2 linked regions of the Bremerella sp. P1 genome follow. Each later gene encodes a partner of the first gene's protein in a complex. Links are inferred from orthologs where the notes say so. Each region holds a gene or a part of one and is shown on either strand. Other genes may lie near its edges. The genes, in order: PSR63_RS05250 and secY.

The links.
Region 2: the proteins of PSR63_RS05250 (region 1) and secY are in contact, whole or in part, in a crystal structure (PDB 3DIN), measured with the Thermotoga maritima proteins. The link is inferred for Bremerella sp. P1 from one-to-one orthologs. Residues at the interface, in WP_004082002.1 of Thermotoga maritima: Glu261, Ala262, Arg263, Lys300, Ala301, Arg302, Thr303, Ile304, Ile305, Leu323, Tyr324, Asp325, Pro326, Val329, Ser330, Tyr333, Ile336, Lys340, Phe345, Val349, Glu363, Phe364, Tyr374, Ser375, Gly376, Gly377, Glu393, Ile395, Thr482, Ser483; in WP_004081795.1 of Thermotoga maritima: Glu108, Gly109, Glu110, Glu111, Ala236, Glu237, Arg238, Arg239, Ile240, Thr241, Ile242, Gln243, Tyr244, Ala245, Arg246, Arg247, Val248, Thr249, Gly250, Arg251, Arg252, Val253, Tyr254, Gly256, Ala257, Ser258, Thr259, Tyr260, Leu261, Pro262.

What each region holds. Positions count from the first base shown.
Region 1 is NZ_CP118164.1:1,236,829-1,253,057, forward strand. What follows is about bases 6,886-11,108. They hold PSR63_RS05250 (preprotein translocase subunit SecA), read left to right. Parts: upstream 6,886-7,200; coding sequence 7,201-10,908; downstream 10,909-11,108. Other genes in these bases: PSR63_RS05255 (3-deoxy-D-manno-octulosonic acid transferase), read left to right, coding at 10,982-11,108. Outside these bases: PSR63_RS05200 (PIG-L deacetylase family protein), read left to right, coding at 1-55; PSR63_RS05205 (glucosamine-6-phosphate isomerase), read left to right, coding at 104-1,042; PSR63_RS05210 (hypothetical protein), read left to right, coding at 1,043-1,480; large conductance mechanosensitive channel protein MscL, read left to right, coding at 1,701-2,204; PSR63_RS05220 (hypothetical protein), read left to right, coding at 2,240-2,890; PSR63_RS05225 (alpha/beta hydrolase), read left to right, coding at 2,890-3,891; PSR63_RS05230 (TetR/AcrR family transcriptional regulator), read right to left, coding at 3,828-4,457; mddA (methanethiol S-methyltransferase), read left to right, coding at 4,634-5,392; PSR63_RS05240 (GNAT family N-acetyltransferase), read left to right, coding at 5,496-5,894; PSR63_RS05245 (MBL fold metallo-hydrolase), read right to left, coding at 5,924-6,757; more of PSR63_RS05255, read left to right, coding at 11,109-12,295; metK (methionine adenosyltransferase), read left to right, coding at 12,563-13,696; PSR63_RS05265 (hypothetical protein), read left to right, coding at 13,798-14,664; PSR63_RS05270 (hypothetical protein), read right to left, coding at 14,694-15,197; PSR63_RS05275 (UDPGP type 1 family protein), read left to right, coding at 15,449-16,229. UniProt on the Escherichia coli protein: Required for protein export, interacts with the SecYEG preprotein conducting channel.
Region 2 is NZ_CP118164.1:3,350,430-3,365,418, forward strand. What follows is about bases 9,874-12,856. They hold secY (preprotein translocase subunit SecY), read left to right. Parts: upstream 9,874-10,663; coding sequence 10,664-12,049; downstream 12,050-12,856. Other genes in these bases: rpsE (30S ribosomal protein S5), read left to right, coding at 9,874-9,919; rplO (50S ribosomal protein L15), read left to right, coding at 9,919-10,416; PSR63_RS14185 (adenylate kinase), read left to right, coding at 12,179-12,763; map (type I methionyl aminopeptidase), read left to right, coding at 12,760-12,856. Also shown: fusA (elongation factor G), read left to right, coding at 1-147; rpsJ (30S ribosomal protein S10), read left to right, coding at 590-907; rplC (50S ribosomal protein L3), read left to right, coding at 1,054-1,710; rplD (50S ribosomal protein L4), read left to right, coding at 1,760-2,392; rplW (50S ribosomal protein L23), read left to right, coding at 2,458-2,784; rplB (50S ribosomal protein L2), read left to right, coding at 2,840-3,700; rpsS (30S ribosomal protein S19), read left to right, coding at 3,761-4,033; rplV (50S ribosomal protein L22), read left to right, coding at 4,120-4,470; rpsC (30S ribosomal protein S3), read left to right, coding at 4,513-5,235; rplP (50S ribosomal protein L16), read left to right, coding at 5,195-5,608; rpmC (50S ribosomal protein L29), read left to right, coding at 5,683-5,886; rpsQ (30S ribosomal protein S17), read left to right, coding at 5,917-6,231; rplN (50S ribosomal protein L14), read left to right, coding at 6,292-6,660; rplX (50S ribosomal protein L24), read left to right, coding at 6,660-6,995; rplE (50S ribosomal protein L5), read left to right, coding at 7,057-7,626; PSR63_RS14150 (type Z 30S ribosomal protein S14), read left to right, coding at 7,699-7,884; and 8 more genes. UniProt on the Escherichia coli protein: The central subunit of the protein translocation channel SecYEG. Consists of two halves formed by TMs 1-5 and 6-10.

The sequences.
Region 1 (16,229 bases):
ACACTTAGGTCACGCGTTTCCCCAAGAAGATTTACTCGCCCAACTCCTCCCCTGATTGCGCACGAACCACGAAACTCCCTCCTAGACGCAAGGACAAGTCAGAATGGCCCGACCGATTAGCAAAGTAGCACCGCAGTGGTGGGACTACACGACCCTCGACGAAGAGCTCTTGGCCGATGCCGCGAAGCTGACCCCGGAAGACCTGCTCCAGCTTTCTCGACCCGGTTTTGAAGTCCGCATCTTCGATACCCTGGAAGAGCTGTACTGCGCCGAAGCGTTGGAATACATCCAAGCCTGGCAGCAAAGCACGCCCGACAATCCATGCGGTATCTGTGGCCCGATCGGCCCTACCGAGCAGTTACCCCTGGTTGCCCGGATGGTCAATGCACTGGGGATCGACCTGAAGAAGCTGGACGCCCATTTCTGGGGCATGGACGAATGGGTCGACGCGGAAGACAACCCCGTGCCGGTCGAGTTCCCCCTTTCATTCGCTAAGGCCGACAAAGACCTGTGCTTCGACCGGATCGATCCGAAATACTCGATGCCAACCGCCAACCTGCACTTCCCCACCGGCGACCTGGACGCATACTCGAAGTCGTACGACGACATCCGCTGCCTGGTCATGCAAGGCGGACAAGGCGAGGTCAAACATTGGGCCTTCAACGATCCACCCAAGCGCGAAGGTGACTATGTCGATGCTCCGCCACCGCCGGAGGTGTATCGAGAGTTGGGGACCCGCGTGACCGATCTTCATCCGATGACCGTCATTCAGAACGCACGCACCAGCGGCGGTGGCTACGTCCCGATGGTTCCCACCCGGGCATGTACCGTCGGACCGAAAGAAACCTGGAAAGCCGAACGGGTTTCCATCTGGCACCCTGGCCATCACGACAATCCCTTCGGCATGCGGCTCTCGGCGCTGATGATCAGCAAAGGCATCGCTGACACAAGCGTTCCGATGTCGCTACTGGCCGACCATCCCAGCGTGACCTTCAGCTACTATCGTGGCGGGATTGGTACCGTGGAAACGGAAATGCATTAGATGTCTACCGAGGCGGAAACCACGACACCCGGCAGCGAAGATGAATACCATCTGGACCTGTTGGGCACGTTTCATTGGATTCTCGCAGGCCTTGCCGCCTTGGCAGGGCTCTTTCCCATCTTTCATGTGCTGTTCGGATTCATCGCCCTGGTGGCCAGTATCGTTGGCGTCGAGGGCGATCCGGAAGCCCGGGGGCTGGGCGTGGTGATGGGCATTATGTTCATGCTGATCGGCACGCTTATCATCATCACGTTTTGGGTGATCGCATTCTGTCTCTACTTGAGTGGCAGCTATCTCAAGGCACATAAAAATCACACGTTTTGCATGGTGATGGCGGTCATCAGCTGCTTTTCTTTTCCCCTGGGAACGGCCCTGGGTGTATTCACCATCCTGGTGCTTGTTCGACCAAGCGTTCGGAAACTGTTCGGGGTTGCTTGATCGACCACGCCACGACAGGCCCATCCTCTTCGCCCGCCAGTCACGGTGATCGAAGTCTATTTGCCAACAATTGAACGCTAATCTTCAGGCAGTTTGCGGTTTCAGCGAGGGGACGCATCCCCCAACTTGTTGCTAGACACCGAGATCTGGCCGCATAATGGCATGAGAGTTGCACCTTCGCAACACACAACAACCACACGCTGAGATAGGAATGCGCATCATGGGTTTGATTGGCGATTTCAAGAAGTTTGCGCTTCGCGGCAACCTGATCGACATGGCCGTTGGCTTTACGGTTGGTGCCGCTTTCACCTCGGTAGCGAAGTCGCTGGTCAGCGACATCATTATGCCTCCGCTCGGGTTTCTGCTCGGGAAAAGTGACTTCTCCGACTTGTTCATCGTGCTAAACGCCCCCGATCCCGATAAGACCTACACCACCCTAGCTCAGGCTCAGGAGGCAGGTCTTACCACGATCAACTACGGGCTGTTCATCAACAACATCATTGCATTTATGTTGGTGGCTTTTGCCATGTTCATGATCATCCGCTTGATCAATCAACTGGACAAGAAACTCGAGGACACGTTCGGCGGAGACAAACCACAGCCGGGTGATCCCGAGAATAAGAAGTGCCCTTACTGCCTTTCGACAATTCCCTATCGCGCGACGCGATGTGCACACTGCACAGCGGAACTATCCGTTGCCGAGCAGCCTAGCTCAGACAGTTAACAACCACGTAACCTTTTTGACTTTCGCATAGGACCATGGCTTCCATCAAGATTTTCAACACGACTCCGGCAACTTATGGCAAAGACTACGAGCGAGGCTGGATTGGATTCAATCACGCCGGTAGCTGGTTTTCCAAAGGTATCGCCCAGGTAGAGCAGTGGAAACAAGTCTCGGACATAACCGTTTCTCACGTATTTGTGGTGACAGGTGAAGACGAGTGCGTGGAAGCAGCCTATCCCAAAGGCGTCGTTCGGTCGAAGCTGAGTGAAGAGTATTGGTCGAAAGATGATCGATACGTGATCTTCCGAAAACCGAAGGGACTGACGCCAGAACTGGCCGATCGGATTGCGGAAACGGCTGAGGCGGAACTGGGCACCGAGTTCGACTACCACACGACCGCCAACCTGGCGCTGCAAAAGAACTTCTTCGGTTGGATCATCAACTGGATGACCTCCGATGAAGTGAACCGTGCCGCTGATTCGCTCGTGGAAGACGACAGCCGATGGCTTTGCAGTGCGCTGGGTGCTTACTGCTTGAAGTCTCAACCCGAATTCAACGGCATCGGCGTACTCGAGAAGAAGCCTGGCATGCTGACCCCTCAGGAGTTGTTCGAGTCGGACGAAGTCTTTGAACCAGTGCAGCGAACCGATGGAAGCCGCACGCCAGTAAAAAATGCCAACGACTGATGATGAACGGAATCTGGTACACGCTCCCCTTCCTTTTCATTGCTTTGATTGGCTTTGTGTTCGGGCTGCGCGTTCTCGTTCGGAAAATGCTTAGCGGAACCTACAAGGCTGGCGAAGTTCTCGATCCGTATCGTCCCAAGAATTTCTCCATCCCAGATCCGGTAAAAGTCGATTTCGAAGGCGAAAAACAAACCACACTTCGCGGGCGATTCTGGCAGGGAGCAACCGATAAGGCGATCATCGTCGTCCATGGCATTGACGGACCATCGATCGAGATGTTGCCCCATGTATCGTACCTATACCGGGCCGGGTACAGCGTGCTTGTATACGACAACCGCGGACGTGGCGACAGCGACGGTGGTTTCTCGACGCTTGGGTTCCTCGAATGGCGCGATGTGCTTCACGCAATCAACTGGGTAAAGCGTCAGCCAGGGATTGCCGAGAATAAGATCGGACTGCACGGCCTTTCACTCGGGGCGGCTTGCGTAATCATGGCCGCGGCGAAAGATCAACAAGTTCGCGGTGTCCTGGCCGAAAGCCCTTTTGTTTCGATGCCGATCATGCTGGCGCACATTGCTAACAAGATGACACGGCTCCCCAAGTTTCTGGTCGGAGAGATCGTGAGAATCTTCCTCGACTGGTCCCTGGAAACGAAGTTGCGACTGGTCGAACCTCATACGGCCGTTAAGAACATCGCTCCACGACCGATCTACATTATCGATGCCGAAGAGGATCAACTCTTTCCAGTTGATACCTCGCAGACAGTTTACGATGCCGCTGGTGAACCAAAGCGATTTTGGAAAGTACGCGGAGCCGCTCACGCGAACTGTTGGCATGTGAAGCCAGAAGAATACGAACAGCGGGCTCTGGATTTCTGGGAGGATGTCTTCGCGGATAGTGAGCCTGTTGCCGAGACGACCGGGGCAGAGCTTCCGCCCTACAAATCGGCTCCTGCAGAGGCGTCGTCCGCCGATGAGTCTTCTGCTTCTTCACGCACCTGACGCAGCGCGTCGTCGATTGCCAGGTCGGCCAATTCCTTGGCCAGTTCGATGGTGTGCGGGTTCTGCGTGACGTGCTTGGTGATGTAGGCCCCTTCGATGATCAGGCAAAGCTTGCGTGCAAGTTCTTCGGGATCTTTCACCTGGCAATTCTTTGCCAGCACGACGACGAACTCTTCGAACGTATGCTTATTTCGCGCAGCCGCCTGAAAGACCGGCTCGGTGGGCAACGGGAACTCCATCGCGGCCCGCACGAAAAAACATCCATGAAAATCGTCCTGCACCAGAAACATATCAACCAAGTCGAAAATGGCCCGCAATTGCCCTTCGGGCGTCCCTCCGCCTCGCTCCCAGACGACTTGCTTACAGAGTCCTTCGAGCCAATCTCCTTTGCCATCGAGGGCAGCTAAGAGCAGGTCGTCTTTTGACTCGAAGTGCTTATAGAATGCGGTTTTACTGATTCCGACGTCGGAGAGAATCTGGTCGATACCGACGTTCCGAAACCCGTCTCGATAGAACCGGCTGCTGGCAGCTTCGATCAGTCGCTCGCGCGTAGGTGCTTTGACCATAGATTTCCCCTAAATGCGTTCCCCCGACCCGCCAGGTGTACCACGAGTCAACCCAAAGTGTACCACAAGTAAACGCAACACCTGGGCGGGAAACACGATAATGACGTGACGGCGCTAAATGAGCGACGTTCCTAAGCGATCAACTGCCCCATAGTAAACAGAGAAAGACCCCAATCATGCTGCGAATCATCTCCTTCCTGTACGCCGTATCTGCCTATTTAGGCTTCTTGGCAATCGTCACGTATTTCATGGCTTTCCTGGCCGGCATGATCGTTCCGATCACTGTCGATACCCCTTCGCAGCTTCCCCTGGCCGCTGCGATCGCTATCGACATTGGCCTCATTTCGCTCTTCGCTGCCCAACATTCGATCATGGCGCGGCCAGCATTTAAGCGGATGTGGACAAAGATTGTCCCCGAGCCAATCGAGCGAGCCACGTATGTTTGGGCCTCGAATATCGTCCTGGGAATCGTCCTGTTCTGCTGGCAAGGTATCGACATGGTCATCTGGGACATCCAGCAGCCAGCGCTGCGAATCACGATGTGGGCACTCTACGTGATTGGGTTCCTGATGGTGCCGGTGGTGAGCCTGATGATTAACCACTTCGACCTGTTCGGCCTGCGACAAGCCTGGCTGCACCTGAACGAGAAGGAATACCAGCCGCTCCCATTCCGTACTCCGCTGCTGTACGCCCTCGTGCGACACCCGCTGTACGTTGCTTGGGCGGCCGCATTTTGGTTCACGCCAACCATGACCGCTGGACACCTTCTGTTTGCCGTCGGCATGACCGTTTACATGGGTCTGGCTGCGATCGTGGAAGAACGAGACCTGATCAACGTCTATGGAGATCAGTACCGCAAATACCAACGCACCGTGGGAATGTTCGTTCCTCGGCTGACAGGCCGCACGTCGCCAGAAGAGACGGCCACGATGTAGACGCGTTGGGCGGTTGCTCTAAGAGAGATTATGATGAACCGCTGGCAGGAACATGTGTCCTTGCCAGCGGTTTTTCTTTTTGGGCACCCTGCTGACCACGCCAATGATCGAGTACCTAGTCGAGCCGAATCTATCTGTCGATGAATACCGGGAAGTATTGATCCGCTCGGAACTGGCCGAGCGTCGTCCGGTCGACGACCTCGAGAAGCTGACCAAGATGGTCCGCAACGCAGATATCCTTTGCACGGCCCGCAGCGCAGGCCAATTGGTAGGGATAGCCCGCAGCATGACCGACTTCGCCCACGCGACCTACCTGGCCGATCTAGCCGTCGATCAGGCCTTTCAGAAACAAGGCATCGGTCGTGAACTGATTGCCCGGACCCACGAGGTCGCTGGCAAACATACCATTCTGCTACTTCTCGCGGCACCGAAAGCGGCCAGCTATTATCCGCACGTGGGCATGGAGAAACATGATTCTTGCTGGATTATTCCGAGAGAGTGACATTGCAGAAATGTGCGATGGGGTCGCACTCACGTCAGTGGCAATTCCAACCCATCGTAAGCCAGTTCCATCCCCTCAGGCAGCCACGCGTTGGTTCGCTCGTGCTCGAGCTTACAGGCAATGTGCGTGAAGTACGTCTTTTTTGCACCAACCTTTTGAGCAACCTCCACCGCTTCTTCAATGGAGAAATGCGTCGGATGAGGTTCCGGTCGCAAGGCGTCCAGGACCAGTACGTCTAAGCCTTCAAGCTTCGCCCAACTCTCTTCGGGAATGTGATTCACATCGGTGCAGTAAGCAACGTTTCCGACGCGAAAGCCCAAGACTTGAAAGCGGGGACCATGCTGCAAGCGGATCGGCGTGACTTTCGCTCCGAGCACCTCGAAAGGATTCAACCCAATCTCTTTCATATCGAGTGCCGGCCGCGAACCAACATGGGTCTGCACTTCGGTGCTGAAGGCATAGTCGTACACCTTGCGGATCTTGGCGTCGACATTGGCCTCGCAGTAGATAGGCACAGCGTGGCCGATATAGAACTGAAAGAGCCGGATGTCATCGAGGCCAAACAGGTGATCGGCATGACTGTGCGTGAAGGCAACGGCGTGAATGATGCCAATCCCGGTGGCGAGAAGCTGCGTCCGCAAGTCAGGCGGCGTATCGATCAGCAGATTCCCCTCAGGCAAGCCGAAGATAACGCTGCACCGTGTTCGCTTATTCTTTGGATTGGTGCTTTGGCAGACATCGCAGCCACAACCCACCACAGGCACCCCCATCGAGGTACCTGTACCTAGAAAGAGAAGTCGCCCGCGAATGTCCCGCGTGACGATATTCTTCTTTGCTGGCTTGGGCGCGGGAGACTGGCTCATTCTTCCTCTTTCTGCTCGCTTTTTCCTGGTCTGAGAATCGCAAATGGCGACTGCCGATGCAACCCCGCCGACCGATCCGAGAAAGGTTGTGCGTAACCTCTTGTCAGGAAAACGCTTCTAACCGAAGGCTCTCCGGCAAAGTCGTAAACTTTGGCGCCACATGGACTGACCTCGCTAGCAGAAGGGTGACCACATCGTGAGAATCTTCACGGAATCTACGCTAGCTGGGCAAGGGAAACGGTCCTGGTATCGAATACCATGATAGCGGAGCCGACGATCCATGCGTGCTCAAGCGCGGTTGACCCCTTTGAGTAATCCCTATAATCTACGATATGGGAAGGGTTTGCGCGCACGCTTAAGTTGTGGCGGTGTCTACAAATAAGGTCTTGTTTCGCCTCAACTAGTGCTTTTGATACGCCCCCACCCCCAGGTGATATTCAGCGATGGAGAAACTGGAACAGATTTGGGAAAAGATCAGCCTCTTTTTCGGCGGTCTTTTGAGCGGTTTTGAACGACTGATCACATCGATGTTCGGTTCGTCTAACGCTCGATATATCAAGAAGTTGCAGGGCACCGTTGATGCGATCAACGAACTGGAATCGAAGTACGAAGCATTGTCCGATGACGAACTTCGTGACCAGACCCGTCTCTTCAAGCAACGACTTGCCTCCGGCGAAACGCTGGATGACATATTGGTCGAGGCCTTCGCTGTCGGCCGCGAAGCAGGCAAACGCTTTCTCGGCATGCGGCATTACGATGTCCAGCTGATCGGTGGTATCGTCCTGCACCGTGGCAACGTGGCCGAAATGGTCACTGGTGAAGGTAAAACGTTGGTGGCCACGCTGCCGGCATACCTCAATGCCCTTGAGGGCAAAGGGGTGTACGTGATCACGGTGAACGATTATCTCGCTCGTCGTGACATGGAGTGGATGGCCCCACTCTACCGTGGACTCGGCCTGACCGTGAACGCGATCCAGAACGACATGTCGGTACGCGATCGTCAACAGGCCTACAGCTGCGACATCACCTACGGTACGAACAACGAGTTCGGCTTCGATTACTTGCGCGACAATATGCGCCCCGCCGCGCGTGGCGATGGTCGCTTCCCGAAGGAATACCAACAATCGCAAGGCCGTTTGCACTACGCGATCATCGACGAAGTCGACAACATTCTGATCGACGAAGCCCGGACCCCGCTGATCATTAGTGGTCCGGCTAACATGAGCAAAGAGAAGTATGGCGATGCTGACAAGATCGCTCGTACGCTCAAGAAAGACGAGCATTTCGTCGTCAACGAAAAAGACCGAACCACCAACCTGACCGAAGAAGGTGTGCGTGCCGCGGAACGCCTGGCTGGCGTCGAAAGCTTCTACACCTCGGGCAACATGGAATGGCCGCACCTGATCGACAACGCGCTGCGTGCCCATTACCTGTACCAGCTCGACGTCGACTACGTGGTGGAAGACGGCAAGATTGTGATCATCGATGTTCACACCGGCCGTAAGATGGAAGGCCGGCAGTGGAGCGACGGTATGCACCAGGCCGTCGAAGCGAAGGAAGGGGTCAAGATCAAAGAAGAGACCCAGACCTTGGCCACAGTCACGCTGCAGAACTTCTTCAAGCTGTTCGATAAGCTGTCGGGGATGACCGGTACGGCCATGACCGAAGCAGGCGAACTTTGGAAGATCTACCAGTTGGACGTCATCGCGATTCCGACCAACCGGGAGATGCAGCGTATCACGTACACCGACGTGATCTTCATGACTGAAAACGAGAAATACGAAGCGGTCGCTGACGAAATCGAACGCACGATCAAATGGGACGTCGTCACCTTCAAGAACGGCGACGAAATGTGGGGCGACATCCTCAAGGAAAACGAAGACTCGATCGAGATTCATCCGAAGGGTCAGAAGCAGCCCACCAAGATCGAACGCGGCAAGATCAAGGCCATTCAATACAAAGGCCGCCCTGTGCTGGTCGGTACGGTCAGTATTGAAAAGAGTGAACGCCTTTCGCGGCTCCTCGACAAACGCGGCATCAAGCACGATTTGCTCAATGCCAAGCAGCACAAACGCGAAGCCGACATCGTCGCGCAGGCAGGTCGTATCGGAGCTGTAACGATCGCCACCAACATGGCCGGTCGTGGTACCGACATTATCATGGGTGGTAACCCAGAAACGATGGCCTGGGCTCAGCTTCAGCATAAATACCCCACACGCCTGGAGGTCCCACAAGACGAATGGGATCAGCTGGTCAACGAGATTGAACAGCGCGAGCAGATGAAGGCGATGGGCAAGAAGGTCAAGGATCTGGGCGGCCTGCACGTGATCGGTACCGAGCGTCACGAATCGCGCCGTATCGACCTTCAGTTGCGTGGTCGTTGTGGTCGTCAAGGCGACCCGGGTAGCTCGCGGTTCTTCCTTTCCTTGGAAGACGACCTGATGCGAATCTACTTCGGCGACTGGGCTCGCAACTTCATTCAACGAATGCCAGCCGCTATGCGGCCGCAGCCAGGCGACGCGATCGAGAGCAAGATGATCATGCGTCGTATCGAAGGTGCCCAGAAAAAACGTGAAGAACAGAACTTCGAGGCTCGTAAGAACCTGCTCGAATACGACGAGGTGATGGACGAGCAGCGTAAGCGAGTCTACGGCTTCCGCCAGCAAATCCTGGAAGGTGGCGACAGCCGTGACCTGATCATGGACATGGTCCGCGAGCAGATCGAATACCACGTGCAGATGTTCCTGGAAAAGGACTTCGGCATCGAAACGTTCGCCAAGTGGGCAGGCAGCGAACTGTCGTGCGAATTGAACACGCGCGACCTTCGCAATCTGGATTTCCCTGCGGCTGAAACGTACGCCAAAGACATGGCCGAACGAGCCGCCGCATCGAACATCATGGCTTCGATCGACGAGAACCTGCCCGATAGCGAAGACGAAAGCGAATGGAACTGGGGCGCGATGGCCCGCTTCGCAAACAGCATGTGGAAGTTGAACCTGAATGATCGCGATCTGCGTAAAGTTGGTCGCGACCAGGTCGACGAGTTCCTGATCACCAAGGCTCGCGAGTCGATCGAAAAGGTTGACCTAAGTGACGGTGAGAAGTTCCTCGACAAAGACTTTGGTCTCAACACGCTGAACCATTGGTGCAAGTACAAGTTCGGCTTCAACATCGACATCGAGAAGCTGCAGGAAAAACCGGCGAAGGCCGCGATCGACCTCGTGCATGAAAAGGCGATCGAAGTCTACGATCAGAAGGAATCGGAATATCCGGTCCTGACTGGCCTGTATCGCTTTAGCGACAAGAGCGGCGGGCACGCTCGCCTGAACCGCGAGGGCCTTCTGGAATGGGCTGCCAACCGCTTTGAAACGCCGCTGAATCCAGAAGACTTCAAGAGCAAGCAGCGGGAAGAGATTCAGCAGATGCTGGTCCCGCTGAGCGAAAAGCATAAGAAGATTGCCCTCGAGAAGATGAAAGCCGTTCACGAAAAGGTCGAGCAGCTTTACGAGGACAACCAGGAAACCCAGACCCTTTCGGTTATCAGCGGCGGCAATGGCCAGATGGGTTCGCTTAATGCCTGGATCCAGCAAAACATCGAAACGGAAATCCCTGAAGCTGAGTTGGAACAGTTCGACAAAGCCCAGTTAGAAGCACGACTGATCCGTGAAGTTTACGAGCGTTACCGCCCGGAAATGATGCGGATGGAACGCAGCGTTCTGCTGGAATTGATCGATAATGCCTGGAAAGATCACCTCCTGGCAATGGACCACCTCCGTAGCGCGGTCAGCTTTGTCGGTTACGCCCAGGTCGACTCCAAAGTCGAATTCAAACGCGAAGGCATGCGACTTTTCGATCAGATGTGGCGCAGCGTCGGCGAACGCGTGACCGATCTGGTTTACAAGATCGAAAACCTGAACGAAGAGTTCGTGAGCTCGACCTGGAAGGAATCAGAAGCTCGCCACGACTCCGCCTCGAGCATGACCGACATGGCTCGTCAGCAGGAAGAGGCGATCAACAACACGCAGGGAGACACTGAGGTCACCGCACCGATTCGTAACGTCGGCGAAAAGATCCGCCGTAACGATCCGTGCCCGTGTGGCAGCGGCAAGAAGTACAAGGCCTGCTGCATGAAGCAGGAACAAGCGAACTAGACTCGCAAGTTCCCCTCGCGCTGCACAGGGCGCGAGGATGCTGCTGGCTAGTTGCAACACCGGGACGGATCCCATGTTCACTTGGCTACTCAACTTCGTCTATCTGGCCCTGGTCCTTGCTGCCAGTCCGTTCTTGCTGTGGGCCGCCGTGACCAAAGGAAAGTACCGCGAAGGCTTCGCGGAGAAGTTCCTCGGACGTGTACCTCGCCGCCTCGAAACAACATCGCAGCATCTCTGGCTGCACGCGGTTAGCGTAGGCGAGGTCAATCTGCTTGCTCCTCTCATCCAAGAGCTTGAGCAAACCTATCCTGGCATCACCTTTCATATCACGACGACGACGAAGGCTGGTCACGAACTAGCAAAGACTAAGTACGCCCAGCATACGGTCAGCTACGCGCCGCTTGATTTCTCGTGGGCCGTTAACCGTGCCTACCAACGTATCCAACCGGATGCGGTACTCCTGGCAGAACTGGAGTTGTGGCCGAACCTGATTCGATTTGCCGATCGCCACGACGCCAAGATTGCCGTGGTAAATGGCCGTTTGAGCGAGAAGAGTCATCGGGGTTACTCCCGCATTCGTTTTCTCGTAGCCCCTCTGCTGAAGAAACTCGACTGGATCGGCGCCCAAGACCAGACCTACGCAGACCGATTCACCGATCTGGGAGCAAACCCGGACCAAGTTGAAGTGACCGGCTCGATCAAGTTTGACGGGATCACACCTGATCGGCAGAACGCACAAACCCAATCTTTCCGCCAACTAGCAGGCCTGGCCGAAAAGGACATCGTCTGGCTGGCCGGCAGTACGCAAAATGGCGAGGAACCGGTCATCCTGGAAGCTTTCCATGCTGCCCAGCAGCAGGTTCCGACCCTGAAGCTGTTGCTCGTTCCACGGCACCCCCATCGTTTCGACGAAGTCGCGCACTACCTCGAAGCTCAGAACATAGCCTTTCAGCGCCGTAGTCAGCTCACGGCGGGAAGTCCTTGCGATTCCAACATCCTGTTGATTGACAGTGTCGGCGAACTTTCAGCCTGGTGGGGAACCGCAGACATCGCATTCGTGGGAGGTAGTTTGGGTAATCGTGGCGGACAAAACATGATCGAACCGTCTGCATACGGTGCCGCCGTTGCCGTGGGGCCCAACACGTGGAACTTCAAAGACGTGGTCGAACGCCTTCGAGCGGCCGAGGCCCTGACGGTTGTTCGCGACGGGGAAAGCCTCACAACGTTCGTCGTAAAGGCTTCCCTCGACACTACTTGGCGGCAACACCAGGGAGAGCGGGCCAAGGATGTTGTCTTGGCTCAACAGGGTGCCACGTCACGTACGATCGAGGGTCTGAAGCCTCTTTTGGATCCGCCCAAGATCGTCAAATTCCGCACAGCCGCATAACGTTACGTTCACTGAGATGGACTGTAACCCCATGCGTCACGCAAATCTGAACCCGCACCGACAGAATTCCGCCTTGTAAAGTCATTTTCGGCTTATTTACCCGGTTGTTCGTCTTCTTCTCTTATCCCTATAATGCCCTATTCGCCAACAGGCTGGGGCCATGTGTTGGTGCAACCATTCCTCCCCGCGCACCAGCGCAGCATCGTATCTCAGGAGAATCTATCGGTGGCTTCTGGAAAGTATTTGTTCACTAGCGAATCGGTCAGCATGGGTCACCCCGACAAGATGGCCGACCAAATTTCGGACGGCATCTTGGACGCATTGCTCGCTCAAGACCCTCACAGCCGCGTTGCCTGCGAAACGATGGTTACCACCGGCGTTGCCATCGTCGCTGGTGAGATCACCACGAAGGCAACGATCGACTACCAAGACGTGATTCGCCAGGTGATTCGCGACATCGGTTACACCAATGACGACATGGGCTTCAACGCCGACACGTGTGCCGTCATGGTGACTTTGGACCGTCAAAGCCCAGATATCGCTCAAGGCGTCAACGACGACTCGGCCAAGGGCAAGGAAATCGGTGCCGGTGACCAGGGTCTGATGTTTGGCTACGCATGTAACCACACCCCGGAACTGATGCCGCTGCCAGTTGCTCTGTCGCACCGCATCCTCAACCGATTGACCGAAGCTCGCCAGAACGGTGAAGTCAATTGGCTGCGTCCCGACAGCAAGAGCCAGGTGACCGTTGAATTCGATGGCGATCGTCCTGTGGGTATTCACACGGTCGTTGTTTCGACCCAGCACGCTGACGGGGTCGACAACGAAACGATCCGCAAGTTTGTCATCGACGAAGTGATCAAGCCGGTTCTGCCGGAAGAGTTCGTCGACGACGACATCATCTTCCACATCAACCCAACCGGCAAGTTTGTCGTCGGTGGACCGATGGGTGACTGCGGCCTGACCGGTCGTAAGATCATCGTCGACACCTACGGTGGCTGGGGTCGTCATGGTGGTGGTGCATTCAGCGGCAAGGACTCGACCAAGGTCGACCGTAGTGCTGCTTACATGGGCCGCTACGTTGCCAAGAACATTGTCGCCGCCGGCCTGGCCGATCGCTGCGAAGTTCAGTTGGCTTACGCTATCGGCGTGACCGATCCTGTTTCGGTTCATATCGACACGTTCGGCACCGGCAAAGTCGACGATGAAAAGATCGCCGAGATCGTTAAAGAAATCTTCCCGCTGAGCCCTGGCGGAATCATCGATTACTTGGACCTGCGTCGTCCGATCTTCCGCGCAACCGCGGCAGGTGGTCACTTCGGTCGCGATGAATTCCCATGGGAAGCCACCGACAAAGCGGAAGAACTGGCTAAGCTGGCCGGCGTGACCGTTTCGGCGTAAGTTCGCCCCTGTTCATATCCGCATTGCGAGAATTTAGGGTTCCTGTCACACTTCGTGGCAGGAACCCTTTTGTTTGCGCCCCGCTTGCAGGATGTGTTGGCATGGATCGCCAAAGCCCTTCCGTTTCGCCTGAACTCCGTGGAATTTGCCTCTCTCTGGCAGTCGGAGGAACCGGACTGCTAGCGACTGCGGCTGTGATTGCTTGTGGCGTGCGCCTCTCGCTCGTTGAATTCAACGTCCTTTCGGCTGGTTCTTCGCTGGCGATCACTTTGTTGGCCGCTGCCTGGTGCGCCTCGATTCGTGCTGCCTGGCTGGCTGCTTCACCCAAAGCGTTGAGCCCCAGATTGCACGGCGTGATTGCCATCCTACCGCTCGTCTCGGCGATACTGATTGCCCGAGCCGTGACCTTCGCCCCGCTGACGGAGTTCTCTACCTTCCTACTTTGGTTTGCAGTTCTGGCGCAGGAAGCGACAACCCTTTCTCTGTTCGTAACAACAATCTTTGGCGATCGGATCGGCGAAGCACTGAATCGTTCGCAAACACAACCAGCCACGCCAACGCTTGCAGCGTCCATTCCGATGGAAACCGAAGAAGCCCCTGCTTCAAACGAGGAACCGATCGAAGAAGAGTCGTTCGATCTACCGCCCGGTGTCACTCAGCAACTGACCCGAGCCACCGAGGACGGCCAGGAACACATTCATGGCCTGGTCCGCGCGAAGTTCGTCAGCGGGCAGCGTCATGTGTACCTGCATGTCGGCTTCTGCCCTCCCCTGCCCAGCGTGCCGCAGGTGGAACTCCATCAGTTAGAAGGCCCGGACGTTCAAATTAAGCCTGGCCAGGTACTGACCAGCGGCGTTCGCTTTGACTTAAAGCTCCGCGAAGCTCCGACCGTCGATGCCTCGCCAGTGTTCGAGTTTATGGCGACTTGCCCGACTTCGGACAACGAAGGCCTCCGAGCAGCCTGTTAAGCACGAAGCTCTTCGGCACAAGCTCGACATCACTTAAACGCTCTGGCGTTGTCTGAGTTCAGCAACACGATCAGCGTGAAGATCGAGTAGCCGGCGAAGAACAGCCCCAGCGGATTCAGTCCCAACAGAAACAAAACCGCCATCAGCGCCGAGATGCCTGCCAGGACGATGGTCAGAATCCGTCCCCACTCTTTTTGGCACTGCACACCGTAGCCAGCCAGGACCGTCGGTAGTCCGGTGAGTGCGAAGACGACCCCCATGCCAATGAACACGGCGGTCATGATCCCTAACGCCGCTTCGTCTTCTGCGGTTAACTGCTGATCTTGCTCGATAATTCCACCCATCATCTGGGTGAACGTCGCTCCGAAAATTGCCAAGCAGGCCCCACAACCAACCTGAAGTCCACCGAACACATAATTAATGATCGCAACCGCGATGATTAAGCCGGTATTCGCCTCACCTGATGGCGGACGATATCCAGGCGTTTGAGTCGGCGGCGGAGAGCGAAATGGATCATCTTCAAAATGTGACACGAAAGCGTCCTTCGAATTGTGCGATTAGCACCCAAATCAAAGTGTCAGGGTTGGCAGGGATTTTATCACTTCGCTTGATGAGTGGCCATATTTGCTAGTTCGCACGTGCAATGTGGGAATTTTTTAAGAATTTTCGCCGAAGATGCGTTCCCTTGGCGGTTTCGGCGCGGTGAATGCCCTGCTTGGCTTGTAAGTCTTTGCACGTTTCCAATAATGACGTGCAGCCACAACAACCACGCTAGAAAACTAACGTGAAATCGGAGAGTACGATGTCGTCGCAGCAGGAACTTGTGAAACAACTCAACGACGCCGGCCAAACAGAAATGGCCCAATATCTTGCCGTTTGTGAAGCAGGAATCGCTCAGAAGCTGGCCGCTCAACTCGAGCAAATCGACTTAGAAGAGCTGGCTGAAATCGCAGGGGAACAAACGTCAGAAGAAAGCCCTCGAGATTACACCAAGCTGCAGCCCCCCAAAGCCGTCCGTCTAAAAGACCAAGACGATCCGAGCAAAATCGCAGCGGCTCGCGAGGTTGGTGAGCAACTTCTCAAAGAAGGAAAAGTCGCCGCACTACTGGTCGCCGGCGGCCAAGGCTCGCGTCTAGGATTCGATCACCCCAAAGGCATGTTCCCCGTTGGTCCGGTCACTGGGAATACGCTCTTTCAGATCCACCTGGAAAAGATCGTTGCTCGCAGTCGTCGCTACGGCAAAGCCATCCCGCTCTACTTGATGACCAGCCCAGCCACGCACGATGAGACGATTGAGTTCCTCGACAAGCACGATCGCTTCGGCATGGCAAAGGAAGACCTATACATCTTCTGCCAGGGCACCATGCCAGCGATTGACAAGGAAACCAATCAACTGCTGCTCGCTGAGCCCGATCAATTAGCCCTCAGCCCTGATGGACACGGCGGGATGCTGGCTGCCCTGGTTAAAAGCGGCTGCCTGGAAGACATGAATCAGCGCGGCATCGAGCAGATCTATTACTTCCAGGTCGATAACCCACTCGCCGACGTGTGCGAACCAGAGTTCC
Region 2 (14,989 bases), 2.1 Mb from region 1 along the record:
GCAATCATCGAGGCCCATGCCCCGCTGGCCGAGCTATTCGGTTATTCCAGCGCGATGCGAAGCCTGAGTCAGGGGCGAGCTTCCAGCAGCATGGAGCCGCTGAAATACGCAGCCGCCCCACCAGAACTGATCAAGCAGTTTATGTAGTCTGCGGGGTTTGGGTGGGCTGCTCGGGGCATTATTGTTCGCAGCGTTTTGATCGCCAAGGCTCCCCGCTTGTGGTCCTCATTCGGATTCGAATTGCCTGAAGTCGGCCCAGGCTTGGCGAATCGCCTGATCATTTATGGCGATTCTTTGCCACTGGCCTGCAAAACAAAGCGATGCGAACCGAAGATTCGACAGGTTGTTCCACTTTTCGCCCTCCGCGGCGACCCGCGAAAAATGCTGTTTTCCGCCTGAAAACCGGGGTTTTTTCGCCATTCGAGACGAGCATTCGAAAAAGGTTCGAAAACCAAACCGGAGCCCATTGACGAAAGCGGTTTGGATTTTTAATATCATCTGTTTCCCAGTTAGCTCAAAGAGCGACTAGGGAGCGAAAAGAAAATTACATCCCCGGGTTTCCGGGAAGCAGTTCATAGGGATCACGCACGTGGCGAAAGAAATTATTCGCATTCGGATGGAAGCTTACGATCACTCGATCTTGGATCAGAGTGCTCTCGACATCGTCGACACGGCGAAGCGGACCCATTCGGAAGTGCACGGTCCCATTCCGTTGCCGACCCGTATCGAACGTTACACCGTTCTGTCGGGCCCGCATATCGACAAGAAGGCTCGCCAGCAATTTGAGGTTCGGACGCACAAGCGTCTGATCGATATCGTTCAGGCTACCGCCAAGACGATTGAATCGCTCAACAAGCTGAACCTGCCAGCTGGTGTCGATATCAAGATCAAGGCAACAACTCGATAGTTTACCCACTTAGCTCGTTTTAAAGAGTCTCTGGATGGCTGGAAGCTTCGGGTGGTAATTGGCCGACTAGGCTAATCCATCGAAGCGAGCAACGGACTACAAGGCGACGAATCATGGCAAAAGGCATACTCGGCCGTAAGGTCGGGATGACCCAGGTTTATACAGAATCTGGCGAAGTTATCCCGGTTACGGTTGTACAAGCAGGTCCCTGTCACGTGCTTCAGGTGCGAACCCTGGAACGCGATGGCTACGAGGCAATTCAGCTCGGTTACGACGACAAGCCTCGCCGTTTAGCGATTCGTAGTGAACGTGGTCACGTTGCTCCTCTCTCGAGCAAGCGATCGAAGAAGTTGGCCGCCGCTGGTGGTGAAGCTTCTGCGAAGGCCGGTTGCGAGCCCAAGCGTTTCGTCCGTGAACTTCGTGGTTCGATCGAAGGTGCTGAAGTTGGTCAAGAGATCAGCATCGGCGTTCTCGCTGAAGCAGCCCGTGTCGATGTCATCGCAACTAGCCGCGGTCGTGGTTATGCCGGTGTGATGAAGCGACATAACTTCGCTGGTCAGCGTGCTACCCACGGTGTGAAGAAGGTTCACCGTCACACGGGTGGTACTGGGTGCAGTGCTTATCCAAGCCGTACGTTCAAGGGCCTGAAGATGAGCGGCCAGTACGGTAACGCCAAGGTCACCACTCGTAACTTGAAGGTGGTCAAGGTCGACGAAGAAAACGGCGTGGTTCTGCTCAATGGTGCCGTGCCTGGGCCCAATGGCGGATACGTGATCGTTCGTGAAACAAATATGGTCCGCTAACGGCGTCCTTGAAGCATTAAGTCGCGTCAACGCGTGAAAGAATAGTCCCATGGTCAGTTTGCCCATTTTTGACAAGAGCGGAAAGGAAGTCGGCAAGTACGAACTTGATCCGGCTGAAATCGCTCCGTCGATCAACAAGCAGTTGATGCACGACGCCGTTGTGATGTACCAGGCGAATCTTCGTCAGGGTACACACCGCACCAAGACTCGTGCCGAAGTGGCTGGCTCGACGAAGAAGATGTATCGCCAGAAGGGTACCGGTAACGCACGTGCCGGTTCCAAGCGTAGCGGTGTTCGCCGTGGTGGTGGTCACGTCTTCGCGATCCGCCCTCGCGATTACTCGTACCGACTGAACAAGAAGGCCTTGAAGCTTGCGACCCGTATGGCGATCGCCAGCAAGATCCAAGGCGAGCAGGTGGTTGTCGTTGATGACCTGGCTCAAGACGAAATCAAGACTAAGAGTGTCGCAGGTGCTTTGAAGGCTCTGGGCATTTACGGTCAAAAGGTCGCGATCGCGTTGGAAAAGCACGATCCGGTCTTCTACCGCAGTGCACGTAACATCGAAGGTGTCTCAGTCAGCCCAGTTGCTGAACTGAATGCTTACTCGGTCTTGCGTCCGCGGAAGTTGGTCATCACTAAGGCTGCCCTCGACTCGTTGCGTAGCAGCGATAAGAGCGATTAGTCGCCGCGATCGATTGGCTTTAGCAGTAAATCAATTCAACCTGACATAGTGACAGAGGTGCCAACATGGCACGGCCTTACTACAAACCGAGCGAAGACACCCCGACCCGCACGCTTGATTCGCACCAGGTGATTTTGCGTCCGCTGGTTACCGAAAAGGGTGTTCAGGTTTCGGAAGACTTGAATCAATACACATTCGAGATCGCCCCGGCTGCCACCAAGTTGGATGTCCGTCGTGCGGTTGAAGAGTTGTTCGACGTCAAAGTCGCCAGCGTGAAGACGCAGACACGGAAGGGTAAGGCCCGCCGTTATCGTTTTCGCAACGGAATGACCCGTAACTGGAAGAAGGCCATCGTCACGTTGGCTGATGATCAAAAGATCGACTTCTATTAATCGCGACTGGTCCTCCGCTTAAGACAGCGACCCGTAATAAACTACGAGACGAACCATGGGTATCCGAAAATACAAGCCGACTTCCGCTGGGCGTCGTAACGCCTCGGTCAGCGACTTCAAGGAGTTGACCAAGGGTGCAAAGCCAGAGAAGAACCTTCTCCGGAAGATCACAAAAACCGGCGGTCGTAACAACCAAGGTAAGATCACGACCCGTCACCGTGGCGGTGGTCACAAACGCCGTTACCGTGTGATCGACTTCCGTCGTGCCAAAGATGGCGTGCCGGCAGTGGTTGCTTCGGTGCAGTACGATCCGAACCGCAGTGCTCGTATCGCTCTGTTGAACTACGTGGACGGCGAAAAGCGATACATCCTTGCTCCCGATGGGTTGAAGGCTGGCGACAAGGTTCAAAGCGGTAGCGAAGCATCGCCAACCGTTGGTAACTGCCTGCCGCTGAAGAACATCCCTGCCGGGACTACCGTTCATAATGTCGAGATGACGCCAGGTCGTGGTGGTGCAATGTGCCGATCGGCTGGTAGCTCGGCCACGTTGATGGCCTGTGAAGCCGATTGGGCTCAGCTGTCGCTGCCCAGTGGTGAAATTCGTCGTGTTTCGAGCCGTTGCCGTGCGACCATCGGTCGTGTGAGCAACCCCGATCACGAAAAGGTTTCGCTCGGTAAGGCTGGTCGTAAGCGTTGGTTGGGTCGCCGTCCTCACGTTCGTGGTACCGCGATGAACCCGATCGATCACCCGCACGGTGGTGGTGAAGGTCGTACCAAGGGCGGTCGTCACCCGGTGACGCCACAAGGTAAGCCAACCAAGGGTGGAGCAACGCGTCACCGCAAGAAGGCTTCCAACCGCTCGATCGTTCGTCGCCGTCGTTCGCGTCGTTACGGTGTCCTGAAGTTGTTGAAGTAAGAGCACCCACAGCACTCGGAAAGTTAGGCCGCCAAGCCGCGATCCTAAAGGTTTTCAAAGATGAGCCGATCCCTAAAAAAAGGGCCGTACGTCGACCCGAACGTTTACGAAAAGGTCGCCAAGCAAGAAGAAGCTGGCACCAAGGACCCGATCAAGACCTGGGCACGATCTTGCACGATCATTCCTGAGTTTATCGGTCACACGTTCATGGTCCACAACGGCAAGGCCCACCTGAAGGTTTATGTCACTGAAGACATGATCGGGCACAAGCTCGGCGAATTCGCACCGACGCGAACCTTCCGTGGTCACGGCGCTGATAAGAAGAAGAAATAACGCATACCGATTGGCAAACGCAGCTTGGCTGCCCACGGCTAAGAAGGGCCCTGCCCAACGCCCGTGGTTCGAGGAGTTGATCAACCATGTTCAAAGCGACCCACCGACTGGCACGCATCAGCCCACGCAAGGTGCGCCCGCTAGCCGATTTGGTGCGTGGCAAGCTGGCCGACGAAGCACTCGACATTCTGCGATACCAACCGCAGCGTGGTGCTCGCTTGCTGGAAGAAGTCATTAAGAGTGCCATCGGCAACTCGCAAGATTCCGAACAGAACGAAGGCCGAGCTGCTAATCAGCAAGCCTTGTTCGTCCGCGAAGCTCGCGTCGATGGTGGCCCGATCATTAAGCGATTCCGCCCCCGAGCTCGTGGAAGCGCGTTCCCGATTTTGAAGCGGACCTGTCACATTCACGTCACCCTGGAGGAACTCCAAGGCTAAGGCATCCGATTGGCTGCCCCGTCTTCGAGTCGAGAGACAAGCATGGGACAAAAAGTTAATCCAGTTGCGTTTCGTACCGGCGTCATGGTCGGCTGGAAGAGCAAATGGTTTGCGTCGAAGCGTGATTTTCCAGGCCTACTCCTGGAAGACAAAAAGATCCGGGACTTCATCCTGAAGCATCCTGATCAACGCATTCGCCAGAAGTATCGTAATGCAGGCATCGACAAAGTCGAAATCGAACGGACGCGCGACGAAGTTCGCGTGACGTTGTTCGTCGCCCGACCAGGTCTGATCATCGGTCAGAAGGGTCAGGAAGTCGAAAAGCTGCAGGAAGAACTGCAAAACCTGGTTGGCCGTCGTATCAATCTCAAGATTGAAGAAGTCGGTCGTCCGGAACTGCGAGCCCAGTTGGTTGCCGAGGATATCGCCGACCAGTTGGCCAAGCGTGCCAGCTTCCGTCGCACCATGAAGCGTGCGATCGAAAGCACTATGGAGGCTGGTGCCCGAGGCATCAAAATCCAGATGGCCGGTCGTCTTGGCGGTGCGGAAATGGCTCGCCGCGAAAAGCAAATTGAAGGATCGATTCCGTTGAGCACCCTGCGGGCCAAGATCGATTACGGCTTCACTGAAGCTCGTACGCCGCAGGGACACATCGGGGTCCAGGTCTGGATCAATAACGGTTTTTACGAAGGGGACGACTCCGATGGCTATGATGCCTCGACGAGTGAAGCACCGAAAAAGCCAAAGAAGACGTATAAAAGGTAATGCCACTCGTGGCAATACCGTCGTCCTTGGTGATTACGGACTTCAATCCACACAAGCGGGTCACATTACCGCTCAAACGATCGAAGCGGGTCGTATCGCTGCCCAGCAGTACGTCCGTGGTATCGGTAAGTTGTACATCCGGATCTTCCCCCACAAGTCGGTAACGGCACGTCCGTTGGAGACTCGTATGGGTAAGGGTAAAGGTGAGCCTGATCGTTGGGTCGCCACCGTGAAGCCCGGTACGGTTATGTACGAGCTCAAGGGTGTCACCGAGCAGCAAGCGAAGATTTGTTTCGCTCGTTTGGCTCACAAGATGCCGGTTCGATGTCGCTTCGTGCGTCGTCGCCCGGATTTGGAAACAACCGAGGCTTAGTCCCACGGGGGACCTGGCCCACGATGGTCGGCGGCGAGTAAACCGCAAGCGAAACGTGATTAGGCGATAAGGCAATGAAAGCAAGTGAATTGCGAGAACTGAGCGACGAACAGCTCCAGGCGAACTTGAAGAACGCCATGGATACCTTGTTCCGTTTGCGAGTTCAGTCCCAGACCGAACGTTTGGACGCCCCCAGCGAACTGGCGAAGAATCGCAAGTTGGTGGCTCGGATTAAAACGATTCAAGCCGAGCGATCAGCCGCCGCGGCCAGTACCTAATTCAAGCGAAGTTTAAAGAGAGATTCGGCAATGCCCAAGAAAGTATTGGTCGGTCGAGTGACGGGCGACAAGCAAGACAAGACGCGACGCGTTGAAATCGCCCGTCGTATCCGTCATCCGCTGTACGGCAAGTACTACTCGCGTCGCATGGTTTGCCATGTGCACGACGAAAACAACGAGTCGGGTCTGGGCGATCGTGTCGAGATCATCGAGAGCCGCCCACGCAGCAAAACGAAGCGTTGGGAACTGGTTCGGATCGTGGAGAAGAGCACCGAAGTTGACGTGGCCGCGCTGAAGGCTGCCCGTGAACAAGCTGCTCACCTGCAAGAACAAGAAGATAGCTAAGCTCCCGTACACCGCCAAAGCTGGCTTTCAGCTGCGGCATAGGGTTGGATTTAAAAAGCGATGATTCAACAAGAAACAAGACTGGCCGTCGCCGACAACACCGGAGCGAAGGAAGTCATGTGCATCAAGGTTCTCGGTGGTACGCGTAAGCGAACCGCTGGCCTCGGCGACGTGATTATCTGCTCGGTGAAAGAAGTTGTGCCCGGTGCGGACGTGAAGAAGAAGGCCGTTGTGCGAGCTGTGATCGTTCGCTGCAAGAAGCCGACTCGTCGTCCTGACGGAAGCTACATTCGGTTCGATCGCAACGCGGTCGTGCTGATTGACAAAGACAATAATCCGCGTGGCACGCGTATTTTCGGTGCGGTCGCTCGTGAGCTGCGAGATCGCAAGTTCATGAAGATCGTCAGTTTGGCCAGTGAGGTGGTCTAATGCATATCAAAGTTGACGACACCGTCGAAATCATCACCGGTGGCGATGCGGCCAGCGAACTTCGTGGCAAGGTCCTGAAGGTTTTCCCCGAGAAGGGCAAGATCCTCGTTGAAGGTGCCGCCAAGGTTTACAAGCACGTCAAGCCAAGTCAGCGCAACCCGAAGGGTGGCAAGCTGTCGAAGGAAATGCCGGTTGATATTTCCAACGTGATGCTGGTTTGCCCTGAGTGCAAGCAACGCTCCAAGACGGGTGCCAAGATCAAAGAGGACGGCAGCAAGGTTCGCTACTGCAAGTCGTGCAGTGCCGAAATCGGCCAGCTGAGTCCGGCCAAGTAATCACTGCCCAGCGGCAGTCCCAAATCAAAAGGCGTGAGCCGGTAATCGTTCGAGATAAGCCATGAGCAAACCACGACTTCAAGAACAATACGAAAACGAAGTGCTTCCTGCACTGGCAGAAAAGTTGGGTCGTAAGAACCCGATGAACCTGCCGCGTCTGCGGAAGATCGTCGTCAACATGGGTGTCGGTACGGCCGTCACCGAAAAGAAGCATGTCGACGAAGCTGCAGAAGCTATGACCGAATTCACCGGCCAACGCCCGATGATTTGCCGTGCTCGTAAGAGCGTCGCTGCTTTTAAGCTGCGTGAAGGCATGCCGATCGGCGTGAAGGTCACCCTCCGTCGTCAACGCATGTACGAATTCTTGGACCGCCTGGTCTCGCTGGCCCTTCCACAGGTTCGCGACTTCCGTGGTGTGAATCCCAAGAGCTTTGACGGTAACGGCAATTACACGATGGGCCTCACCGAGCAGATGGTGTTCCCGGAATTGAACCCGGATAAGTACACCCGTCAGCAAGGTATGGACATCACCTTCGTCACCACCGGGGCAACCGATGACGAAGCTCGCGAACTGCTTGCTCTGTTGGGCATGCCGTTCCAGCGAGAAGACCCAAAGAAGAAGACCGCCTAAGTCGTAGTACTTAGACCGGACCGTATAGAAGTTTGTTACCCAGTCGATTCGTTTTCCAGGTAGGAAATCCTCGTGGCAAGCAAGTCAAAAATCGCCAAGGCCAATCGCGAGCCGAAGTTTTCGTCTCGGCGTGAACGTCGCTGCACCATGTGCGGCCGTCCGCGTGCCGTGTATCGAAAGTTTGGTGTCTGCCGAATCTGTATTCGCAACTTGGCGGATCGAGGGCTGATTCCAGGTTTACGCAAGGCGAGTTGGTAAGGGGACCCGAAGTATTATGATGACCGACCCTATCGCCGACATGTTGACCCGCATTCGCAATGCGGTTCGCGTCGAGCACCCACACGTTGAAATGCCCACGTCCAAGGTCAAACGCGGTTTGGCCGACGTGCTAAAGCGTGAAGGCTACATCTGGGACTGGGTAGAAACCGAGGACCATCCGGTGAAGCAGATTCGCTTGGAACTGAAGTACGGCCCCAGCGGGGAACGCGTAATTCAGCACATCAAGCGCGTCAGTAAGCCAGGTCGTCGAATTTATTCCAAGTCGACCGAGTTGCGTCCGATTCTCAACGGCATGGGCATCACCGTGATCAGCACCTCCAGCGGTGTGATCAGCGATCGTGAAGCTCGCCAAAAGAAGATCGGCGGCGAAGTTTTGTGCGAAGTCTGGTAAGCCCAGATACGCAGTACACCCCATCCACCAGGACAGTCTCCTTTGTAGAGACCCATTGCCTAAGCTAGGTTAAGAAAATGTCCCGACTAGGTAGAAAACCTGTTGCCTTGCCCGATAAGGTCAAGGTGTCGATCGACGGCCAAACCGTTAATGTCGAAGGCCCGCTGGGCAAGTTGTCGTACACGGCAGACCCTGTCATCACCGTCGAATTGGGCGAAGGTGACAAGGAAGTTCTGGTCACGCGTAAAGAAGATACGCGTACCGGCAAAGCCATGCACGGGCTTACCCGCGCTCTGATCGCCAACATGGTCGAAGGTGTGGAAAAGGGTTACGAGAAGCGACTGGAAGTCGTGGGCGTGGGTTACCTGGCGGCAATCGCCGGCGACGTCCTGCAACTTCGTGTCGGTTTCGCCAACGAAATCCACAAGAAGATCCCCAAGGATCTCACCGTGACCTGCCCGGACCAAACCCACATTCTGGTCAAGGGTATCGACAAGCAACGCGTCGGTCAGTTTGCTGCCGAAGTGCGTGCCAGCCGTAAGCCTGAACCTTACAAGGGCAAGGGTGTTCGCTACCAAGGCGAACGCGTTAAGCTGAAGCCTGGTAAGGCCGCTGGTAAGTAATCGGTAATCAACCACGTTAATTGAAGTCATCGTGTCGCGGCTGTCACCGCGGCACCCACGAGGCTAGTTGAGTCGTGAACAAGCAGAAATTCATTGCCAAGCAGCGGAAGCGTCGGAGTAATCACGTCCGTCGAAGGGTTCGCGGCAACGCCGAACGTCCCCGACTGACCATTTTCCGTAGCAATAACAACATCTACTGTCAGATCATCGATGACGAATCAGGTCGCACCATTGTGTCGGCTTCTTCGCGTGACAAAGATCTGCGTGCGGATGGTACCGCTGGCAACTGTGAAGCCGCCGCGAAGATCGGTAAGGCGATCGCCGAAAAGGCATTGGCTGCCGGGCTGAAGCAGGTTTGCTTCGATCGTGGTCACTTTCGTTACAACGGTCGTGTCGCCGCATTGGCAACGGCCGCCCGCGAAGGTGGATTGGACTTCTAGAAGATAACTAAGTCATTCAAAGCGTTGGGAAAAGCTGATCCTTAGGTCAGCAGTATCCAAACGGGAGAGCCAATACCGTGGCGAAAGATTCTGGCAAAGGCGGATTCGTCGAAAAGGTCGTGAAGATCAAGCGTTGTGCCGCCGTGGTCAAGGGTGGTCGTCGTTTCAGCTTCGCGGCAATGGTCGTCATTGGTGACGGCAAGAGCAAGGTCGGTTGGGGCTATGGCAAAGCTAACGAAGTTCCACCGAGCGTCCAGAAGGCCGTCAAGCAAGCTGAACGTAAGATGCTCGACGTGCCGATCGTTGAAGGTTCCATCCCACACAAGGTGATTGGTACTTTCGGTGCTGGCCGCGTGGTCATGCTTCCAGCTCACCCTGGTACCGGTATTATCGCTGGTGCTTCGGTTCGTGCCGTATGCGAAGCCGCAGGCATCCACGACGTTTTGACCAAGAGCTTCGGTTCGACTAACCCTGTCGTTCTGGTGAAAGCCACCCTGAACGCATTGGAACAGCTGCGAACCAAGGAAGAAATTCAACGCCTGCGAGGAGTTGCTGTCTAATGAGTTTGCACGATATCAACCAAGGCGTTCACAAGAACAAGCGTCGCCAACGCATCGGTCGTGGTACCGGTAGCGGTTGGGGCAAGACTTCGCAGCGTGGTCACAAGGGTGCTCGCAGCCGTGCTGGCTGGTCGAATCGTGCGACCTTCCAGGGTGGTCAGACCCCGATCGTGCGTCACGTCCCTAAGCGTGGTTTCAATAACCGCTGGGCACTGACGGTCACTGCAGTCAACATTAAGGACCTGAACGAGTTGTTCAACGATGGCGATACCGTCAACATTGAATCGCTTCGCGAAAAAGGTCTTTGCAAGCGTCGCTTTGACGAAGTCAAGATTCTCGGCGATGGCGAACTTTCCAAGAAGCTGACCGTCGAAGCTCACCGCTTCAGCGCCTCGGCCAAGGAAAAGATCGAAAAGGCAGGCGGTACCTGCAACACGGTCGTTCGCATCACGACAGTGGCCGAGAAAAAGGACGCTGCCAAAGGGGCAAAGTCCTAATTAAGAGACAAGACATGGACATGCCCACGTTGTTACGTGGGCATGTTTTTTGCGCAAGCACTGATTGGCGATCCGCAAGAATGCGGAAATACGCTCGAATTTACGGATAGGACTCATTCGGGTGGTCTAGTCTGAGACACGCGGTTTGGTGTAAATTCACTCATCCGCACATCCCTGCAAACCATTGTTCATTGCTATGCCTGATTTCAGGCATCCATTAGAACTAGCCAAATCGGGTTAGATTGTCATGTTGGAAAAAGTACGCGTCCTCTTCACCATCCCCGAACTACGGACGAAGATTCTTTTGACGATCGGCTTGTTGGCCGTCTTTCGTGTCGGCTCGCAAATTCCTCTGCCGATGATCGACCAGGTCAAGCTGCAAGAGATGTTCGCCTCTCAAGGAAACGAAGGCGTTGCCGGTCTGTTGCAACAGGTCTCCGTTTTCAGTGCCAGTGCGTTGAGCCAGATCACGATCTTTGGGCTTGGCATCATGCCGTACATCTCGGCGTCGATTATCTTCCAGCTGCTGGGTACCGTTTGGAAGCCCCTGGAAGAGTTGCAGAAGGAAGGGGAAACGGGACGCAAGAAAATCAACGAATACACCCGGTATGCCACCGTGGCGTTGTGTGTCATCCAGAGTTACTTCTACCTGGCGTCGATGACGGCGGTGGGGGAAGGGGGTGATAGCATCGTCAACCAGGCCTTCTGGACCTCATCCGAACCCGGAAATATAGATAAGAGCCTGTATTGGGGCTGGGCGATCGTCGCTGTGGCGATCATGACCTGCGGTACCGTCTTCCTGATGTGGCTCGGCGAACAGATTGACGAGTTCGGCATTGGTAACGGTATCAGCCTCTTGATTATGGCTGGTATCCTCGCGGCAATGCCTGGCGCACTGCTAGACCTGCTGTATAACACCAAGCCAGAGCTGACAAACTTCACACGAGGGGAGTTTGGTATCGAAACCATCGTGGTGTTAGCGATCCTGTTTGTGGCGGTGATTACCGGGGTGGTGTTCATCATGCAGGGGCAACGCAAGATCCCGATGCAAAGTGCCAAGCACGTTCGTGGTCGCCGCGTTTATGGTGGTACTCGCCAGTTCCTTCCACTGCGTATTAACCAAGCCGGTGTGATGCCGATCATTTTCGCCAGCAGTTTGCTGTTGTTCCCGCAGTTCATCTTCCAGGCCTTGGCCGGATGGACCGAATCGGCAACGCTTGCGAACCTGGCCGACATTTTCGCTCGGGGACAGAGCTTCCTGTACATCGCTTGCTATATCGCTTTGATCTACTTCTTCTGCTACTTCTGGACGGCAATTACCTTCAATCCGAAGGACGTCTCGGAGAATCTGAAGAACTTCGGTTCGTTCATCCCCGGCTATCGCCCAGGTCGTCGAACTGAGGAATACTTGGAAAAAGTCATGGTTCGCATCACCTATGTTGGTGCGGGCTTCCTCGCCTTGGTCGCCATCATTCCGACGCTCGTTTCCGCGGAACTGGGTGTCTCGCCTCAGGTGGCAAGTTTCTACGGTGGAACCGGTTTGCTCATCGCCGTTAGTGTGGCATTCGATCTGGTGCAAAAGATCGACAGTCACTTGGTGATGCGTAACTACAAGGGGCTCATCGAGGGCTAACCCTTTCTCGCCAGGATGGCACGTCCCGCCTTCCCCCATACCCCATGCGGAAGGCGGCTTCGATTTTGTGACTTCGGTGTCGGTGATGGTCCCACGTCATCGATGCCCAAGCTAGGCTGCGGTTAGTCCATGCGGATTATCTTTCTCGGACCTCCTGGTGTCGGCAAAGGGACCCAGTCCCATAAGCTGGTTGAATTTCTGCGCATCCCTCACATCTCAACGGGGGAAATGCTACGGGAAGCGATCCGTAATAAGACCGAGCTCGGCTTGAAGGTTGCTGCTCAGATGGAAGGTGGACGCCTCGCCGCTGACGAAATCGTGGTCCAGTTGGTGCGTCAGCGTCTCGCGCAACCCGATTGTCACAATGGATACCTGCTCGATGGCTTCCCGCGTACTTTGCCGCAGGCCGCGTCGCTTGATCTTGGACTGGCTGTCGACGACGAAGCCGTCGATGCGGTGTTGAACCTGACGGTGGACCAGGAAGAACTCTTGAGCCGCCTGCTGGCTCGCGCTAAGAAGGAAGACCGCGGCGACGACAACGAAGAGACGATCCGCAACCGGATGAAGGTCTACGACGATATGACCTCGCCACTGATCGCCTATTACGAAGAGCAGAAGATTCTCTATCGAATCGATGGGATTGGTTCGATTGAGGAAGTCTTCGACCGCATCAAAGTCGTTCTGGAAGAAGTGGACCGAAAGAAGAACGCATGATCACGCTCCGCTCCAAACGCGAGATCGAGAAAATGCATGTCGCCGGACAGCTCGTTCGGCAGGCCCATCAAAAAGTGGCCGAGCTGGTCAAACCAGGGATCACCACGGCGGTGCTCGACAAGGCTGTCGACGATCTTTTCGCTGAGGCAGGTGCCGTTGCCCTGTTTAAAGGTGTTCCCGGCAAGATCCCCTTCCCTGCTGCCACGTGCATCTCGGTTAACGATGAAGTGGTCCACGGCATCCCTGGCGAGCGGATCCTCAAAGAAGGTGACATTGTCAGTGTCGATACTGGAGCCAAAATCGGTGGCTGGTGTGGTGATTCGGCTTGGACCTATGCCGTTGGCGAGATCAGCGATGAAGCCAAGAAGCTGATGGAAGTGACAGAGCGAGCTCTGCAGATTGCCATCGAGTTGCTGCCGGTGAAAAAACGGTGGAGCCAAGTCGCCAAGGAAATGCAAAACGAGGTCGAATCGGCAGGGTTTTCGGTGATTACGACACTGGTTGGCCACGGGATCGGCACCACGATGCACGAAGAGCCCCAGGTGCCTAACTACGATTCTCGCGAATTTCGGCAGAAAGGCGATTTCGACCTTCGGCCAGGCTTGGTCTTGGCGGTCGAGCCCATGGTGGCTGTTGGAAGAGAGGATCTGTACCTGCACGGTGACGGGTGGACACTCTCGACGAAAGATCGCAGCCTAACGGCTCACTTCGAGCACACACTCGCCCTGACGTCGTCAGGCGTCCGCATTTTGACGGGCCAGGACTAAGGCGGCCGGATGATGGTTCTCGTAGTAGGGGCGACCGGAGCGACCGGCAAGCTGCTGGTCGAGCAGCTTCTCAGCCGAGGCCATCAAGTTCGAGTCATTGTCCGTTCACGAGATCGTTTGCCTGAATCCGTTAGAGATCATGCTCGAGTTGAGATCGTCGAAGCCAGTCTGTTCGAGCTGACCGACGAAGAGCTCCTGCAGCATGTTTCTGGCTGTAGCGGTGTCGCCTCGTGTTTGGGGCACAATCTGACGTTCAAAGGCGTCTTTGGCCATCCCAGAAGGCTTGTCACGGACGCTACGCGGCGACTTTGCCGGGCAATCGAGCAGGCCAAGGCCGAAACTGGCGTCAAATATGTCCTCATGAATACGGCTGGCAACCAAAATCGCGATCTGGCCGAGCCTGCCTCGTTTGGCAATCGATTTGTTGTGGGTTTGTTACGCTGGGCTGTGCCGCCTCATGCCGACAACGAACAGGCATCGGACGTGCTCCGGCAAAAAATTGGAAAAAATAATTCGTCGATACCATGGGTCGTCGTCCGGCCGGATAGCCTTGTCGATCTGCCAGAAGTCACGCCCTACGAGATGTATCCCTCGCCAACGCGTGACCCCATATTCAACGCGGGAACGACCAGTCGCATCAACGTGGCCCATTTCATGGCCGAATTGATCACGGACGAGGCAGTATGGGCTAAATGGGCTGGGCGAATGCCGGTGATTTATAACTGCGAAGCCAATTCGTCGGGCTAGACCTTTCGCCGCAAGTGCTGAAAGGATTGGTATGTTTCAACGGTCAATAGGAATGTGTCATTTCGCCCTTCGAAAACCGAAGTTTTCATAGTCGCGCCCCTTGTCAGTGGAAAAGGAAGTCGGGTATACTGTCCCGCTTCCCCAACGCCCAAGGTTTGGAAGTAGAGAGTCATGAAGGTAAGAGCCAGCGTTAAGCGAATTTGCGACAAATGCAAAGTGGTCCGCCGTCGAGGCCGGGTCTATGTCATTTGTGAAAACGCCCGTCACAAGCAACGACAGGGCTAGTTTTCCGTCTTGCCACGGTGTTTCCCCTAATCTGAGGGTGGCCCGGAAGGGCAAAACGAAACATCGCACCACTTCGCAAATCCATAGCACAAAACATTTTCGGAATCATTTGCCCTGTTGGGCAGCCTTAGGAGATCACCATGCCACGTTTGCTCGGTGTGGACATTCCCAACGATAAGAAGACCTGGATCAGCTTGACGTACCTGTACGGTGTTGGTCCAGCGGTTGCTCGTGAACTATGCGTGAAGGTGGGCATCGATCAAGATCGCCCGGCTTCGGAAATTCACGAAGATGAATTGAGCCGTTTGGCTGGTCTGCTGGAAAGCGAATACACGGTTGAAGGTCCTCTTCGCCGTCAGCTTTCGCAGAACATTCAACGTCTCAACCGCATCGTCTGCTACCGCGGTTTGCGTCATCGTCGCGGTTT